2 regions of the Paraburkholderia sp. A3BS-1L genome follow, and region 1 is predicted to be linked to the other one. Evidence: predicted binding sites of a transcription regulator. Region 1 holds the regulator's gene; the other holds the start of a gene.

Evidence for each region. Region 1 encodes FliA, which starts transcription of late flagellar genes. Its sites were predicted from a motif close to CTAAAGTTTNNNNNNNNNNNGCCGNTA; they were not measured.
Region 2: P5W99_RS04005 (flagellin) is a predicted target of FliA. The motif match lies at 2,928-2,954, and genes of this name have one in related genera.

The regions. Positions count from the first base shown of each region.
Region 1 covers NZ_CP120442.1:3,161,588-3,169,041, forward strand. Annotated here, with positions in the region: gene flgM (flagellar biosynthesis anti-sigma factor FlgM) at 1-240, shown strand, start outside; gene P5W99_RS14510 (flagella synthesis protein FlgN) at 297-743, shown strand; gene P5W99_RS14515 (chemotaxis protein CheB) at 1,007-2,029, opposite strand; gene P5W99_RS14520 (hypothetical protein) at 2,277-2,564, opposite strand; gene P5W99_RS14525 (RNA polymerase sigma factor FliA) at 2,602-3,333, opposite strand; gene P5W99_RS14530 (MinD/ParA family ATP-binding protein) at 3,356-4,342, opposite strand; gene flhF (flagellar biosynthesis protein FlhF) at 4,335-6,323, opposite strand; gene flhA (flagellar biosynthesis protein FlhA) at 6,852-7,454, opposite strand, start outside.
Region 2 covers NZ_CP120442.1:892,554-900,007, forward strand. Annotated here, with positions in the region: gene fliD (flagellar filament capping protein FliD) at 1-1,130, opposite strand, end outside; gene P5W99_RS04005 (flagellin) at 1,296-2,831, opposite strand; gene P5W99_RS04010 (helix-turn-helix domain-containing protein) at 3,271-5,379, shown strand; gene P5W99_RS04015 (glycosyltransferase family 2 protein) at 5,484-6,869, opposite strand; gene P5W99_RS04020 (HEAT repeat domain-containing protein) at 6,896-7,454, opposite strand, start outside.

The sequences.
Region 1 (7,454 bases):
GGCGCGGCATCGAGCGCCATCGGAGCGGGTACTAGCGCAGACGCCAACGTGAGTCTTTCGTCGCTGTCCTCTTCGCTGCGCTCGCTCGCGGCGAGCGGCGCCGCCGACATCGACATGGGCCAGGTCCAGTCGATCAAGGACGCCATCAAGAACGGCACGCTGCAGATCGACGCCGGCAAGATCGCCGACGGCATTATCGAAACCGCGCGCGGCCTGCTCAAGCCGGCCTCGGGCGGCTAAATCGCAGGGCGCGGGCGCCAGGCCGTCCCGCAACCCGCATTTTCAGGTGGTCCCGGATGAAAGACGCGCTTCTCGCCACATTGATCGACGAACACGCCGCGGTTGAGGCGTTCGCCTCGCTGCTCGCCTTCGAGGAGAAGGCGCTCACGACGGCGGACGGCATCGATGCGCTGCCGCAGATCGTCGAACAGAAGACGACGCTCACGCAGCGCATGGCGGGGCTCGAGAAGGTGCGCGACGCGCAACTGGCCGGGCTCGGCCTGCCGGCCGGACGCAAGGGCATCGAGATGGCCTGCGACGGCGACGCGCGGCTCGCGGGCCAGTGGGCGCGGCTCTTGGGCTCGACCGAGCGCGCGCGCCGGCAGAACCTGACGATCGGCATGATGGTTCGCACCCGCATGGAACATAATCGCCGGGCGCTCGCGATTTTGCGGGGCGAAACCGGCAACGGCACGTCGATGCTGTACGGGCCGGATGGACGCCTGCCGGCGTTCGGGCTGTAACTGGCCCTTGTTCCTCGCGTGGTTGGCAGTTGCGTGGGGAATTGAAAAGCCGAAGCACGGGGGCTTCGGCTTTTTTGTTTCCGGGTGCTAACTGCGAGGACAGTGGATCTGGTGCTGTCGGCGGTGATGGAAAATTCTGCTCTGACTTTTTGGAAATAACGCGCGCTCCGGGATGGGCTGTGGTCGGCCGAGGCTGCCTCAGGCGGCCGCTTTACGCCGCTCAAGCCGACATCTTACAGCCTGCAGACGGGCGTTCCCGCAGGTCAGAATCCTCCGTCGGGATCGGGCTCTACCAGATTAGTTAGCGCGCGTAGCCATTCACAAACCTGTGTGGACTCCACTTCTATGCCTTGGATCTTGCTGTTCAGGCTCGCAGTCAAGTCGATGCGCTCCTTGTAGACAGGCGCGTCTCTCAGGCGCTTCGCAAGCGTCGCTTCTTCGGTAAGCGAACCGAACAGAGCCGAGAGCTGTGTCTCCCTGGAGTCAGCTTGTTCCGCAAGGAGACTTTCTGCGGAAAAAGCATGTCCCGCGCGGCATCTGAATCGCATCATTCGTTTGTCGCGCAGCTCGTAAAGGGCGCTTCGACAAATAGGACAATTCAGACCACATGGACTGCTCATCCCTTCGAGCTTCCACCAGTCCTGAAGATCGAAGATACCCTCGGCGATCCGGTTTTCGATATCGATAAGTTCATCGAGATTACGGTCCTCATTGGGCTCCGGGTCGTCATTGGCGAGACGAACGAAAAGTGCTGCCATCTCTGCCAATTTGCAGCAGTAATCCACTTTGACGTGGGCGAGAGCGCTTTTAGGCATCGAGGCCGCTGTTGCTTCGGAAGGCTCCTGCACAATGGCGGTGCCGCCCCTGTCCTTGACTGCAAGCAAGCCAGCCATACCGTCGTCAAGCTGTCCGGTCAATACGACTCCCACCACGGCTGGGCCATAAGAGATGGCCGCCGACCGGAAAAGCGGATCGATAGCGGGCCGTGTGTGATTTTCCTGAGGGCCATGAGACAGGCGTATATATCCTCGCTGCACAAGCATATGGCGATCCGGTGGCGCCACATAGATTCGCCCCGGCTCGATTAGCTCGGTGTTCTTGGGATGTATGGCCTTCAGTCGTCCCGCGTTGCTGAGAATCTGGGGCAGCATGCCCGGGCTGTGAGCGCCCACATGCTGCGTGATAAATACTGAAGATGGGAAATTCTCGGGAAGTAGCGCGATCAGCCGCGAAAGCGCGTTAATCCCGCTCAATGAGGCGCCAATGACGAATATGCGTCCTTTCATAACTCGCCCCCAGCATGCCCTGTTTCGATAGCTGATGATGAGCGAGTGGCGGCAGACGCGGTTGATATGTGTCAATGAACAAGGTTTGGGCGTTTCACCGGGATGTTCGTCGGTTTGCCTGTGTGCAAAGCCACGATAGACGGACTGCTGAGCCCCTATACCTGCCTTTCAACGCTTGGTGGTCGACTGTCAGCAGTGGGTCGCGAAACGACTTCCCCACAAATCAGCAAAAACCATAAAAAACATTTCACCCCTGATCAACCTCCGGCCAAAGCACTGGAAACAGAAACGGAAGGCTCTTCAAGGGCAGTCCAAAGGAAAGATCGCCTCGCGGCGAAGACGCATTCAGCGATCCAAAGTCGAGCAGCGTGCGTGTAATCCGACGCGCCAGCACGTCGCTCACACTTGGCATCTGAGCGAACTCAGCGCGCGTCACGGCGCGCTGCAGCATCACGAACCCCATGGCCGGCGCAGTCGTTTCCGGCTTGATGACGGACTTCTCGAAGCGGTTGTCATCATGACGCGATGTACACATCCATGTAGGGTTTGAAACCCCTCGCCACTACGCCCGACTAATGCTCCGTCCCCGCCCATGACATCTCGCGCAGCCGCGCCCGCAAGCGTGCCACCGCCTGGCTGTGCAACTGGCACACGCGCGACTCGCTCACCTCCAGCACCGCGCCGATCTCGCGCAGGTTCATGCCGCGCTCGTAATACAGCGACATCAGCAGTTTCTCGCGCTCGGGCAGCCGCTCGATCGCCTCGACTAGCGCGCCGCGCAGGCTCTCGTCGAGCAGCGCCGAGAGAGGGTCCGAGTGATCGACGCGATAGCGGTCGAGGAACGGCTCGTCGTCGGCGGAGCGGTCGAAGTCTTCGTAGTAGATGAGCTGGCTGCCGTGCAGGTCCTGCAGCATGCTCTGGTACTCGTCGAGCGGCATCTGCAGATGCTCGGCAATCTCCGTCTCGCTCGCCGAGCGGCCAAGCCGCTGCTCCACCTGATGCACCGCGCTTTCCACTTCGCGCGAGGTGCGCCGCAGGCTGCGCGGCAGCCAGTCGTTGCTGCGCAGCTCGTCGAGCATGGCGCCGCGAATGCGCTGGCTCGCGTAGGTCTCGAACTGCGCGCCCTGATCTTCCTTGTAGCGATTCGCAGCGTCGAGCAAGCCGATCATGCCGGCCTGGATCAAGTCGTCGAGATCCACGCTCGCGGGCATTTTCGCCACGAGCTGCAATCCGAGCCGCCGCACGAGCGGCGCGTACTTCGCGAGCACTTCGGCCTGCGAAATCTTTCCTTGAGCGTTATACATCTGGCTCTCCTTCCTGTGTCCGTCACACGTGCCGATGCGCGTGCACGGGCGAATCCGCCCGCCATCCCGCATAGGCCGTCGCGCTCGCGGACGGGGCGTCCGTGGCGGATGAAACGAATGAATTCGCCGCTTGCTCCGGACTCGCCGGCGCGCCCGCCGATGCCAACAGCGCGGGGCGCAGCGGCCAGTGCGGCAGTTCGGCCGCCACGTGGCGAAAATCTCGCGCGGCAGCCGTCGACGGAAACGCATCGACGATGCAGCGCGACAGTTGCAGCGCGCGCGGCATGTGCGGATCGGCGGCAACGCTGCCCGCGCGCTCCAGCGATACCGCGAGGTAGCGGCTCGCCACTCCCGCGAGATTCTCGAGCGCGGCTTGCGCGTCGGCGGCGCTCGCCACGTGGTTCGCAAGCACGCGGAACTGCCCAATCGCATGCGCGAAATGCAGCCGCTTCATGCAGGCGTAGGCGTCGGTGATCGCCTGCGCGGTCACGCGCATCACGATCAGCACGTCGTGCGCGTGCAAGGCGAGCGGCGAGAGCGCACCTTCGGCGTCGAGCCGCGCGTCGATCAGCACGAAATCGGCGGGACCGGCCAGCAGCTTGCTCAATGGCGCATCCAGCTGCGCCCCCACGCACTGCTCGCGCGGCGCGGCCAGCACGCCGAAGCCCAGCGCATGCCGCGCCACGGCCTGGTCCAGCGCAATCTCGCCGCGCATCACCGCCGCGAAATTCGGCGCGAAGTTTCCTGCGAGGCTTGCGGCATTGCCGCGCGCTTCGTTGCTCACGCCGCGCATGCCGCCGCCGAGCTGCGCACTGACCGAGCGCGGACCAAGGCACTCGTCGATCACGAGCACGTCCTTGCCCAGCGCGATCAGCGCGGCCGCGAGATTGATCACCACGGTCGTGCGCCCGGGTGCGCCGTGGCCGCCGGTCACGGCGATCACGCGCGAGCCTTCGCGCGCGAGCAGCCGTCGCAGGCCTTCTGCCTGATCGATCACGAACTTATCCAAACCGGACCTCGGGAGCTTGCGTGGCCGAGCGCGTCGAGAGCGCGGAGAGCAGCGCGGGAATATCGTCCTCGTGCGGCACGAACGGCGAGCGATCGCGCGGCACGCAGAACGCGCTGCGCACGAGAAAGCGGCGCGTGGCCACGTACAGGTTCTCTGGCACCTTCTGGCCCGTGGAGACGTAGTGCACCGGCAGCTTGTAGCGCAGCACCGTGTCGAGCGTGCTGCCGAGGTTGGTCGCTTCGTCGAGCTTGGTGAGGATGCAACCCGCGAGCGGCGAGTTGTCCGGGCCGTGCTGGTACGCCTGCACGACTTCGTTGAGCGTGTCGCCGTGGCTGGTCGCCGAAAGCAGCAGCAGGCGCTGCACCGGGCGCCCCGTGCCGCACAGCATGGCGATCTGGTCGGTCACGGCGCGGTCGCGCTGGCTCATGCCGATCGTGTCGATCAGCACGATGTGCTTGTTCTTGAGCTCGGTGAGCGCGAGTTGCAGATCGGCGCCGTCACGCACCGCATGCACCGAGACGCCGAGGATCTTGCCGAAGATGCGCAGTTGCTCGTGGCCGCCGATGCGGTAGCTGTCGGTCGTGAGCAGCGCGACCTTGCTCGCGCCGAAGCGCATCACGCAGCGCGCCGCGAGCTTCGCCGTGGTCGTGGTCTTGCCCACGCCGGTCGGGCCCATCAGCGCGAATACGCCGCCGCGCTCCATGAGCGCTTCTTCGTCCTCGAGCACGGGCAGGTTCGATTCGAGCACCGACTGAACCCACTCCATGCCGGCCTCTTCGGTTTCCACGCTGGGCAGGCGGTCGACCACCATCTTCACGAGCTGCGCCGAAAAGCCGGCCGCGAAAAGCTGCTTCGTGAGCGCGCCCTGCATCGGGTTGCGGCGCTGATGCTCGCCCCACAGGAGACCCGCGAACTGCTCTTCCATCATGCCGCGCATGGAGGCGAGCTCGTGCATCACGGTTTCGTTGACGACCTGCTCGATGCGCGCGCGGATCGCTTCGCTCACCGTTTGTGCGGTGCTGGGCGCGGCGGGTTGTGCGCTCTGGGCGGCCTGGGCCGGGTTAGGGGCGCTTTGAACGCTTTGAGCGGCGGGCGCCGGGCCGGCCGCATCGGGGCTCTGGCCAATGCTGCGGGCCGCGCGGCGCGCCGCGACGTGCGCAGCCTGGCGCGCCCATTCGGGCGTGTTCGCGTCGATATCGGCGCGATGCGTGGGGTCGGCGGCCACGCCGAGGCCCTTCGCCATCGCGGCGGCCGGCGTCATGCCCGGCTGGGCCGTGTCCCGGTTCGCTTGCTGGTTCGCTTGCTGATTCGCGATACGGCGCGCGTGGTCGATCAGCCAGGGGTTCGATTCGGCCATCGTGCGCGGTGCGTCCTGGGACTCGACTGCGGGTTGCCTGGCTTGCTGGCCCGCCGCGGCACGCGAAGCGGAGAACGGCTTTGCCGCGGCTTCGGACGCTTCGGCGCTCAGCTTTGCCTGCGTGGCTTGTCCGAGAGAGACGGCGGTGTCGTCGCTGTCGCTGTCGTGGTTGCCTTCATCGGCTTCGCCTTGTGCCGCGGCGTCCGCCCCAGCGGCGTCGCGCTCCGCGCCCACCTCCGGGCTCGCGCCGAACACCGATGAGAACACGTCGGGCATGCCGCCGCTTGCGTAAGGGTTGCCAGCGGTCGCCGCAGTGCTGGCGGCAGGCGGTGCGCCGATCGCGGCGCGCGACGGCTTCGCCGCGAAGCCCGCGCCAGCCTGCGCCTGACCACCGGCGGACGATGTGCCGCCGAGAGGCGCTCCGCCAAAGGGCGCACCGCCAAAGGGCGCTCCGCCGTCCGCCGGCGCGAGCGCTGCGAGGTCGCGGTCCGCGAGCGCGACGATTTCGACGCTGCCGTCGTCGAGCGTGCGATTCGACAATACGACGGCGTCCGCACCCAGCGCTTCGCGCACGAGGCGCAACGCGTCGCGGCTGGTGCCACCGATGAATTTGCGAATGTTCAAGCCAAGCCCCTGAGTGAGGTGAGCGGCCTGCGCCGCCCGTCGTTTGCGTCTGGATTACCGCGGGCCTTGCGCTCTCGCACGGGCCCTTCTCCGATGTTGGAATTATTTCGAAGGTGAGCCCTCGACGATCGGTGGATCAGGGCGGGGAAAGGTGGGTAATTCGGGGGATGGCGAGTGCCCGGAACCTGAGGCTCTGGGCTGCGACTTCGTGCGCTCGGCATTGTGGACACAGTTAGTCGCATATTTGGTCTTTTCTGAGCTGGCGACCAATGGGAAGCGATCTGCGACCGGCTCGAAGATATCGAGTTGGCTGAAATCGTGAAATCCCGCGCTGGCGAAGAAGTCGTCAGCGTCAAGCCTGAAGACCTATGGTTTTGATGCCCTCAAGCAGGGATTCGACGACCTCGCGAGCGAGCGCGAACGCAAATTCACGCTGCACAAGGCAATGCTGGAAGCGCCGGCGCCAATCGGCGTTACATCGACTCTGGATCTTCTCGAAGCGTTTTGACGCCTCGCCCCCTCAGCTCATCACCCCGCCCCCACCACATTCACCACCCGCACATTGCGCGTATCCGGCACCTCGGCATACGAAAGCACCTTCAACTGCGGCAGACTGCGGCGCAAAAAGCGCGAGAGCATCGGCCGCAGCGCATGCTGCACGAGCAGCACGGGCGCAAGTCCCAACGCCTGCTGACGTCCCATCGCCATTTCGGTCTGCGTGAGCAGCGTATGCGCGAGACCCGGCTCCAGCCCGGGGTTCGGTCCCGAGGTCAGCGTCTGCGAAAGCACGCGTTCGAGATTGGCGTCGAGCCCCATCACCTGCATGTCCGCATTGCCGGGGAACCACTGCTGCGTGATCGCGCGGCCCAGCGAGATGCGCACCGCCGCCGTGAGGTCGTGTGCGTCGGGCATGCGCGGCGCATGCTCCGCGAGCGACTCCATGATCGTGCGCATGTCGCGGATCGGCACGCCCTCTTCCAGCAGGTTTTGCAGCACCTTCTGCAAGGTCGTGAGCGCCAGCACCTTTGGCACGAGGTCGTCCACGAGCGAGGGCGTGTCCTTCTGCACGCGCTCGATCAGCGCCTGCACTTCGCGGCGGCCCAGCAATTCGGCCGCGTGCGTCACCACGAG
Region 2 (7,454 bases), 1.0 Mb from region 1:
AGGTTCAGCGTCGAGTCGCCGAGCAGCACGCCCTGCGAAGTCGCGGTCGAGCTGTACGCGGTGAGCGTGCCCATGGTCGTCACGAGCGTGTTGTAGAGCGTGACGAAATTGTTGATCGCATTCGACTGCGAACTCGTGTCCTGCGCGATCGTGAGCGTTTGCGGCGACGTGCCCGTGGTGTCCACCGATGCGGCGCTCAGGCTCAGCGTGACGCCCGCGAGCGCGGTAGTCACCGAGTTCGTCGCGCTGGTCACGCCGGTGCCGTCGAGCGTAAAGTACGCATCCTGCGCGGCGGTGGTCTGGCTCCAGTTGGGCGTGGCCGGCGAGCCGGAAGTCTGCACGTTGCTGAGCGTCGACTGGTTGGCGTTGAGTTGCGCGCTGGTCGCGCTCGCGTTGCCGTTAAGCGAGGTGCCGGCGTTGCCGGTCACCGCCAGGCCGTTCAGCGGGTCGCCCGTAGCCGTATCGCTGATCTGGATGCTGATGGCGTTCTGTGAGCCGGTGGCGTTCCCGTGCAGCACGAGGTGCGCGCCATCCGCGCCATTCACGACCGTGGCCGTCACGCCGGGATTGTTGCTCGCGCTATTGATCGCCGCCGCAATGCCGGAAACCGTGCTGTTACTGCTGTCCAGTGAAATCGTGGTGCTCGCGCCGCCGATCGAGAGCGTCATCGTGCTCGGCACCGAAGCGAGCGGCTGGCTTGCGCCGTAGCCCCTCGACGTGAGGACCTGCGCGGTCGCGATCTGCGCGACGTCGATCGAATACGTCCCCGCCACCGCTCCGCTGGCCGCCGTGGCCGCGATGCCCGTGCCGCTCGTGCTCGCCTTGAAGGCATTGACGGTCGTGCCGTCCGAGAGCGAAGTGAGGCCCGCCTGCAGCGCCGAAAGCGCAGCCGAGAGCGTGCCGTATGCGGAGATCTGCGTGTTGTCCAGTTGCGCCTGCGAGGACAGTGTCGCCGCCTGGCCCGCGATCTTGCTATTGACGAGCGCCGTGACGAGCGCGCTCACGTCCATCGACGAATTGCCGGTCGAGCCGCTGATGACCGACTGCGCGGCTTGCTGCAGCGCGCTATTGGCCGACGCTGCGGCGCTGGAGGCCAGATTCGCGTTCGAGATACCGGATACGGTGGACATGAAGGGGCTCCGTGCGTCGGCGATGCCGGGTGGATCGGTTCAAGTACGGTTCAGGTTTAAAAACGCCAAACGGGAGGTTGTCCTCCCGGTTGGCAAGCGCCGCGCACCCCGGGTATGGCGGGCGGAGCGCGCGGCGCGTACTGCTTGACTCACATGAAGCGCTTGTTACTGCAGGAGCTTCAGGATCTGCTGCGGCTGCGAGTTTGCTTGCGCGAGCACCGAGATGCCGGCTTGCTGGAGCACTTGGGCCTTGCTCAGGGCGGCCGTTTCTGCGGCGAAGTTGGCGTCCTGGATCGACGATTGTGCTTGCGACAGGTCGGTCGACTGGGCCTGCTGTGCCGTGCTGATCGCGGTGAATCGGTTCTGCGCGGCGCCAAGGTTTGCCTGCATGTTGTTGATGGTCCCCAGCGCGTTGTCGATCGATTCAATCGCCTGATTCGCGCCTGCCGTCGTGCCGATGTTGATGTCCGCAACTCGCGGCGGCACGTTGGCAAGGTTGGCGGAATTGATCGAGCCCGCTGCCGCGACGCCCATAATGGTGGCGTTGGTCGTAGCCGTGCCGACTGCGCCGGCATTTGCCGTGAGCTGAGCGCCCCCGCTTGCACCTGTCGTAGCCGCTCCGATCGTGCTGAAGACAGCTTTAACCACGTTGCTCCCTGCAGCGAGAGTGTTACCGTTTTGATCCGCGAAAGTAAAGCCGCCGTTGCCGTCGGAGAAGACTTGAACAGCCGTGACCGTAGCGCCAGATTCATTCGGAGCGATGTAGCCGCCGTTCGAATCGAAGCTGAGGCCGGTAACCGTGCCGAGCAGCGTCCCATTCGCGGAGCGCGTTGCCTGGTCCGTACCATTCGGCAGGTTGGCGGTGTTGATGGCCGCGACCTGGTTTTGCTGGGCTGTGGTCAGACCGGTCGGCGGGGTGCTAGTAATTTTGCCCAGTGCGCCGCCCGCGGCAGCCGTGAGCGCCAGAGCCGAGCCCGAGCCTGCCGTCGAACTTCCGAAGAGACTCGTCACTGCGGTGCTGCTCAAAGCCTGATTGTTCTGATCGGTGAACTTGAAGCCGCCCTGACCATCAGCAAGAATGTTGATCGTCGTAATGGACGGCGTTGCCGCGCCACTCGTTGCTGCACCGGCGCTCGTCAGGCTCAGCCCCGTAAGCTGCCCGAGCGTGGATCCGTTGGCTGGCAGGCCGGTGCCAAGGTTTGCTGCACCCACGTTTTGGGTCAGGTTCAGCGAAATGGTTTGACCGACGTTTGCGCCCACTTGGAACGATACGTTGCCGAGCGAACCGTTCAGCACGTTCATGCCGTTGTACGTCGTTTGCGACGCAATACGGTTGATTTCCGAAACCTGCTGCGACACTTCCTGCTGCAGCGCCTGACGGTCCGTATCGGTCATGCCACCGTTCGTCGCTTGCACGGCCAGTTGGCGAATGCGCTGCAGGCTGTTCGTCAGCGACGACAAACCGCTCGATGCCGTTTGCACCATCGACACGCCGTCGTTCGCGTTCGACACGCCCTGGTTCAGACCGTTGATCTGGGTCTGCATGATGTTCGAGATCGCAAGACCCGCTGCATCGTCCGCTGCGCTATTGATGCGCTTGCCCGACGAGAGGCGCGTGATCGCTTGCGACAGCGCGCTGCCCGAGCCGGTCAGGTTTTGTTGCGCGACGAGCGAGTTGATGTTGCTATTGATTCCGAGCATGGAAATTCTCCTGATTGGGACTGAGCCCGTTTGCGCCACGGCGACCGTGGCGTCGGCGGACTATCTAACGCGTTGTTCCGACCGCCATGCCTAGGCTAACGACCTTTCACCACCGAACTTTAGAGGGACGCATGTAAAAATCTCGTCTGCTGTGCCCGTGGGGACAACAAGCTAGCGGAGGGCCTTCCGGGGAACAGGAAAGCCCGAGATCATCGATGTAAATGAGCAAACCCGGTACGAACAAAAGGGATCTCCCAGCGTTGTAGCGACCATGGCTCGCCGTACGCGACGTCCGTATGCATTGCACAGCCGCCGCCCCGGAGGCGATACCAGACGAACAGGACCGAAGTACGCCGTCTTTTCAACGGATGCTCTTTCTTGCGGATATGAGACGCTCGCTCATTACGAATTTCACGCCATACGCTTCTTGAATATGTCCATGACCACAAACGCTGCGGAGGACGGTGAGCACCCCGTCCCGGATCGGGACGCTTTCAGTCAGGTTGCCGCAGGGCGTGCGCGCGCACGCCGGGAGGAATTGGGTTTCTCGCGGGAGGCGCTCGCCACACTTAGCGGACTGGATAGCTCAGCCATCGGCCAATGGGAGGAGGGCGGGATTCCGGACTCCCTCCCAAAGCGTGAGCGGCAGGCATGGGAGCGTGCCCTTGATGTGCCTTCGGGATGGCTTTTCGGGGCTGACGACAACTCAGCTCCTGGTGACCCCCATGCCGAGGCAGGCCCGCGCGCGCGCGCGCGCAGGGATAAGCTCGGGATAACGCGCCGCGCCGTCGCCGCGAAGGTGGGGATTTCAGTCGACACGCTCGGGCGCTGGGAGCATGAGGGTGTTCCGACACGGATCAAGGGCGCCCAGATCGCAGCATGGGAGCACGCACTCAGGGTTGAGGCTGGCTGGCTGCTTGGCGAGGCATTTTCTACCGTCGCAAAGACTGGGCGGCCGCGAGTCGTCTGCGCCGCGATAGACGCGCGCTCGGCAATCATTGAGGTGACTGCTCGTATTGCTGCCGTCCAATTCGAGAAGCTTGCCGCAGGCGATGCGCGTGTTGCGCGCGAGCGCGCAAGCGCGAGGATATTTGCGCAGCGCTACGGGGTTGACCCGCAAGTGAGCACCTCGCTTGCCGCGATCGCTAAACAGCACGGTATTGTCGAGTCGCGTGTCAGCCAGATCCTTAAGGCACTTAACACGACTGCGCAGGGGCTCGACATCGATGCCGTTGTATTTGAGCGTATTCGCGAACAGGCAGACCCGCATCTGCCATGCACTTTGCATGAGCTGGAGGCGCTGCTGCGCCCGTTGCTCGGTGAGGGACTAAAACTTGAGGACGTGGGGCGGTTCAGCGTCGACATCCTGGGCAAGCCCCTGCTCGCATTTGCGAAACGCCGTGTCAACGGGCGAGCGGAGATCATGGTGGCCTCGCCGGACGCGGGAGACTCGGTTGCTGATGTCTCAGTGCACGACACGGCCATTGGCGACATGGCTCGCGCCATGATCCGGACTGCGGGCATTGCCCATATGGGCTTGCTCAAGACCTATGCCTTGGAAGAGGGGTGGGCGACGGAGGTAATCGCCAAGATCCCGGCCGTGCTTGAGCAGACAGCGGGGTTCGAGTGGCTTGAAACACCTGAGGGCGGTAACCCACAGTGGTTCTGGTTTCAGGGCTACGCGACCGAGCGCAATCTCATCCTTGACGCGACGAGACGGGTGCTCGCCGTGGCTGCGGGGCTCGTCTCGTTCGATGACATCGTGGGTGCGATTGGCCGACTTCGGACAACGCGGGCGCGGCGTGCCGTGTTCTCGCCAATGTTTGATGTTCAGCCTCCGACGCGAATCATCTGGGCGCTGCTGCAACGGCAATCCTGGCTGTCCGTGCTCAGTCCTGAAGCCGGTATCCGATCTATTCAGAACATTCACCCGCACGACGTGTTGCCGCCGTCGGAGCTAACCGTGTATGAGGCTCTGCGTGGAGCCGGTGGCGTGGCGACCCGTGCATCGTTGTTCACTCACCTGGTCAGAAGCGGCCGGATGGACGAAACAAGCTTTCGCTCTGTGGTCCTTTGGGCTCCGTCCGTTACGCGACCTTACCGCGGCGTGTATGCGATACGGGGGATCCAGCCCGATCCCGGTGTGCTTGCAGAGGCGCTTCGGGACAGTCTCGCGCGCACAGGTTCACTGTTGCCGGTGGAGCTGGATATGGACGCCGGACGTGCGGTGTTCCATCAAGTCGTCAATGACTGGCATGTGCGGGGCGGTTGGGTGACGTTACCCGCTTCACTTGCGGCCCATGTGCCGCAAATGCGATATGCAGTTCATCCCGATGGGGGCGAGATTGATGTTTGCTCGAGCGAGAGGGCTGCGATCGTGATCAAGGGGATATCCCGCATTCTGCATGCGCGCGGCCTGGGCGTGGGCGACGTCATCAGGCTGACGTTCGATCTGCGTGCCCATCGTCTGCTCGTGGACCGTGTAGCGCAAAACGAAGATACCGAAGATACCGAAGATACGGTACCGACGTCTCAGTTCGATTATTGAGAAAAATTGAGAAAAGAGGTGGCTCCCGTTCGATATCTGTCAGATTCATTTTTCCCATGACCTGTCTGAACACAGACGGGGTGCCAATTCAGTGACGCAATCGATTAGTGCGTGTTGAATCCGACCCGGGTCATCACCCCCCAGGACTTGTCCTTGCGCAGAAACTGCCACCAACCGAGCATGCGCCAGTAGCTGTTCAACTGACGGTAGCCAAAATTCTCAACGACGGCGGCCAGCGCCAGCCGCAGCAAGTCGCCCAGACGCGGGTATGGATGCGTCGCAAGTTCGGCCAGCACGAGCGACGAGACGCTCAGAAACATGCCAAACAGAAAGACCAGCGAGAGGAACGCCTTGAAGTACGATACATTGATCCAGGCGAGGGCCCAGAAGGCAGGCAACATGATGTAGCCCGACATTTCGGCGAGCGGCCCGAGGACATCAACGATCAGGATCTGCCCCATGCCGAGCCAGCCGATACGGCCGTAGCGGGACCGGAACAGCATGTCTCGCTGCTTGAAGAACACTTCCAGCGCACCGCACTGCCAGCGGCAGCGCTGCCCCTTCAGCACGCGCAGCGATTGCGGCGCTTCCGTCCAGCAGATCGGATCGGTCAGGAAGGCGATGTTGTACGCTCGGCGCTGGTCCCGCAAATGCCGGTGTATCTTGATCACCAGATCGAGATCCTCGCCGATCGTATCCGTCCCGAAGCCGCCGACCTGAACCACCACGTCGCGCCGGAACAGGCCGAATGCCCCCGAAATCAACATCAGCGCGTCCACGCCGCTCCAGGCGACGCGTGCCAGCAGGAACGCGCGCAGATATTCGATGGACTGCACGAGCGGCAGGAAGCGCCGCGGCGCGCGCATCTCGACAACCCGTCCGCTCTGAATGCGGCACCCGTTCGCCACGCGCACCACGCCGCCGACCGCCACCGTTCGTTGCGGGTCCTCGACGAAGGGCCGGACAATGCGCAGCAATGCGTCGGACTCCAGCAGGGAGTCCGAGTCGATTGCGCAGAACAGCGGCGCCCGCGCCAGGTTGATCCCGGCGTTCATTGCATCGGCCTTGCCGCCGTTTTCCTTGTCTATCACGAGCAGGTTCGGATGGACGCGCGATACATAGATGCCGCGAATCAGCTTATGCGTGACAACCGCGTCAAACGTGCGCTGGGTCGGCGTCAGCTCGAACGCGTCGGTCAGCACGCCCAGCGTATTGTCCGTCGAGCCATCGTTGATGACGATCACTTCGGTCAGCGGATACTCGAGCGCGAACAGCGCCTTCACACAGTCGACGATCCCCAACTCCTCGTTGTAGGCCGGTGCCAGCAACGCGATCGGAGGGGCGCTCGCGCCATAGCGGCGCCAGAGCGCAATACCCCCGCTTTTCGCGCCAGGACGGATCATGCCACCGATCGCGGCGACGATCTGGAACAGGTACAGCGCGTTCTGCAACACGTTGACGGTCAATATCACGGTCACGATGCCATGCACGATCAGGGACAAGATGTCATTCGCGCTCACGATGCAATTTCCTTGCGCTCCAGCAACGTCAACGCAGCGACGTCGCGCGCCACAGACGGCTCGCCCTGCGCCGCGCGCTCCAGTATGCGGTAACCGCGCCCGCCTCCCATCGCGAGGGCCTCCGCCGCCCGGAACCGGACCCACCAGTTGGTGTCGCTCAAGAGTGTCTCGATCTCTGGGTCGAGGGCTTCGACATTGATCTTTCCCGCCGCTTCGACCGCCGCCACCCTGACATACCACACGTCATCGCGCAGTAGCGCCTGCAGCGACGAAGCGGCGAGCGGATGATGCAAGTGGCCCAGCGCACGCGCGGCCGCCGCTCGTACGTCAGGCTGCCGCGATCGCGAGGCGTCCGTGAAGACAGGAATCAGCGCGTAGTCGCCGGACGCGGCCAGCGCGCGGATGGCCACGCTGCGAAGCCGTGGCAGCACCTGATCGTCCGCGACGAGCGCGATCAGATCCGACATCTGACGGCTCGCCAGACGCTCGAACAAATCCTGGGTCAGCATCGAGCCGGTCAATCCGCCCAGCTTGTCGATGACCTGTTTCAACGGC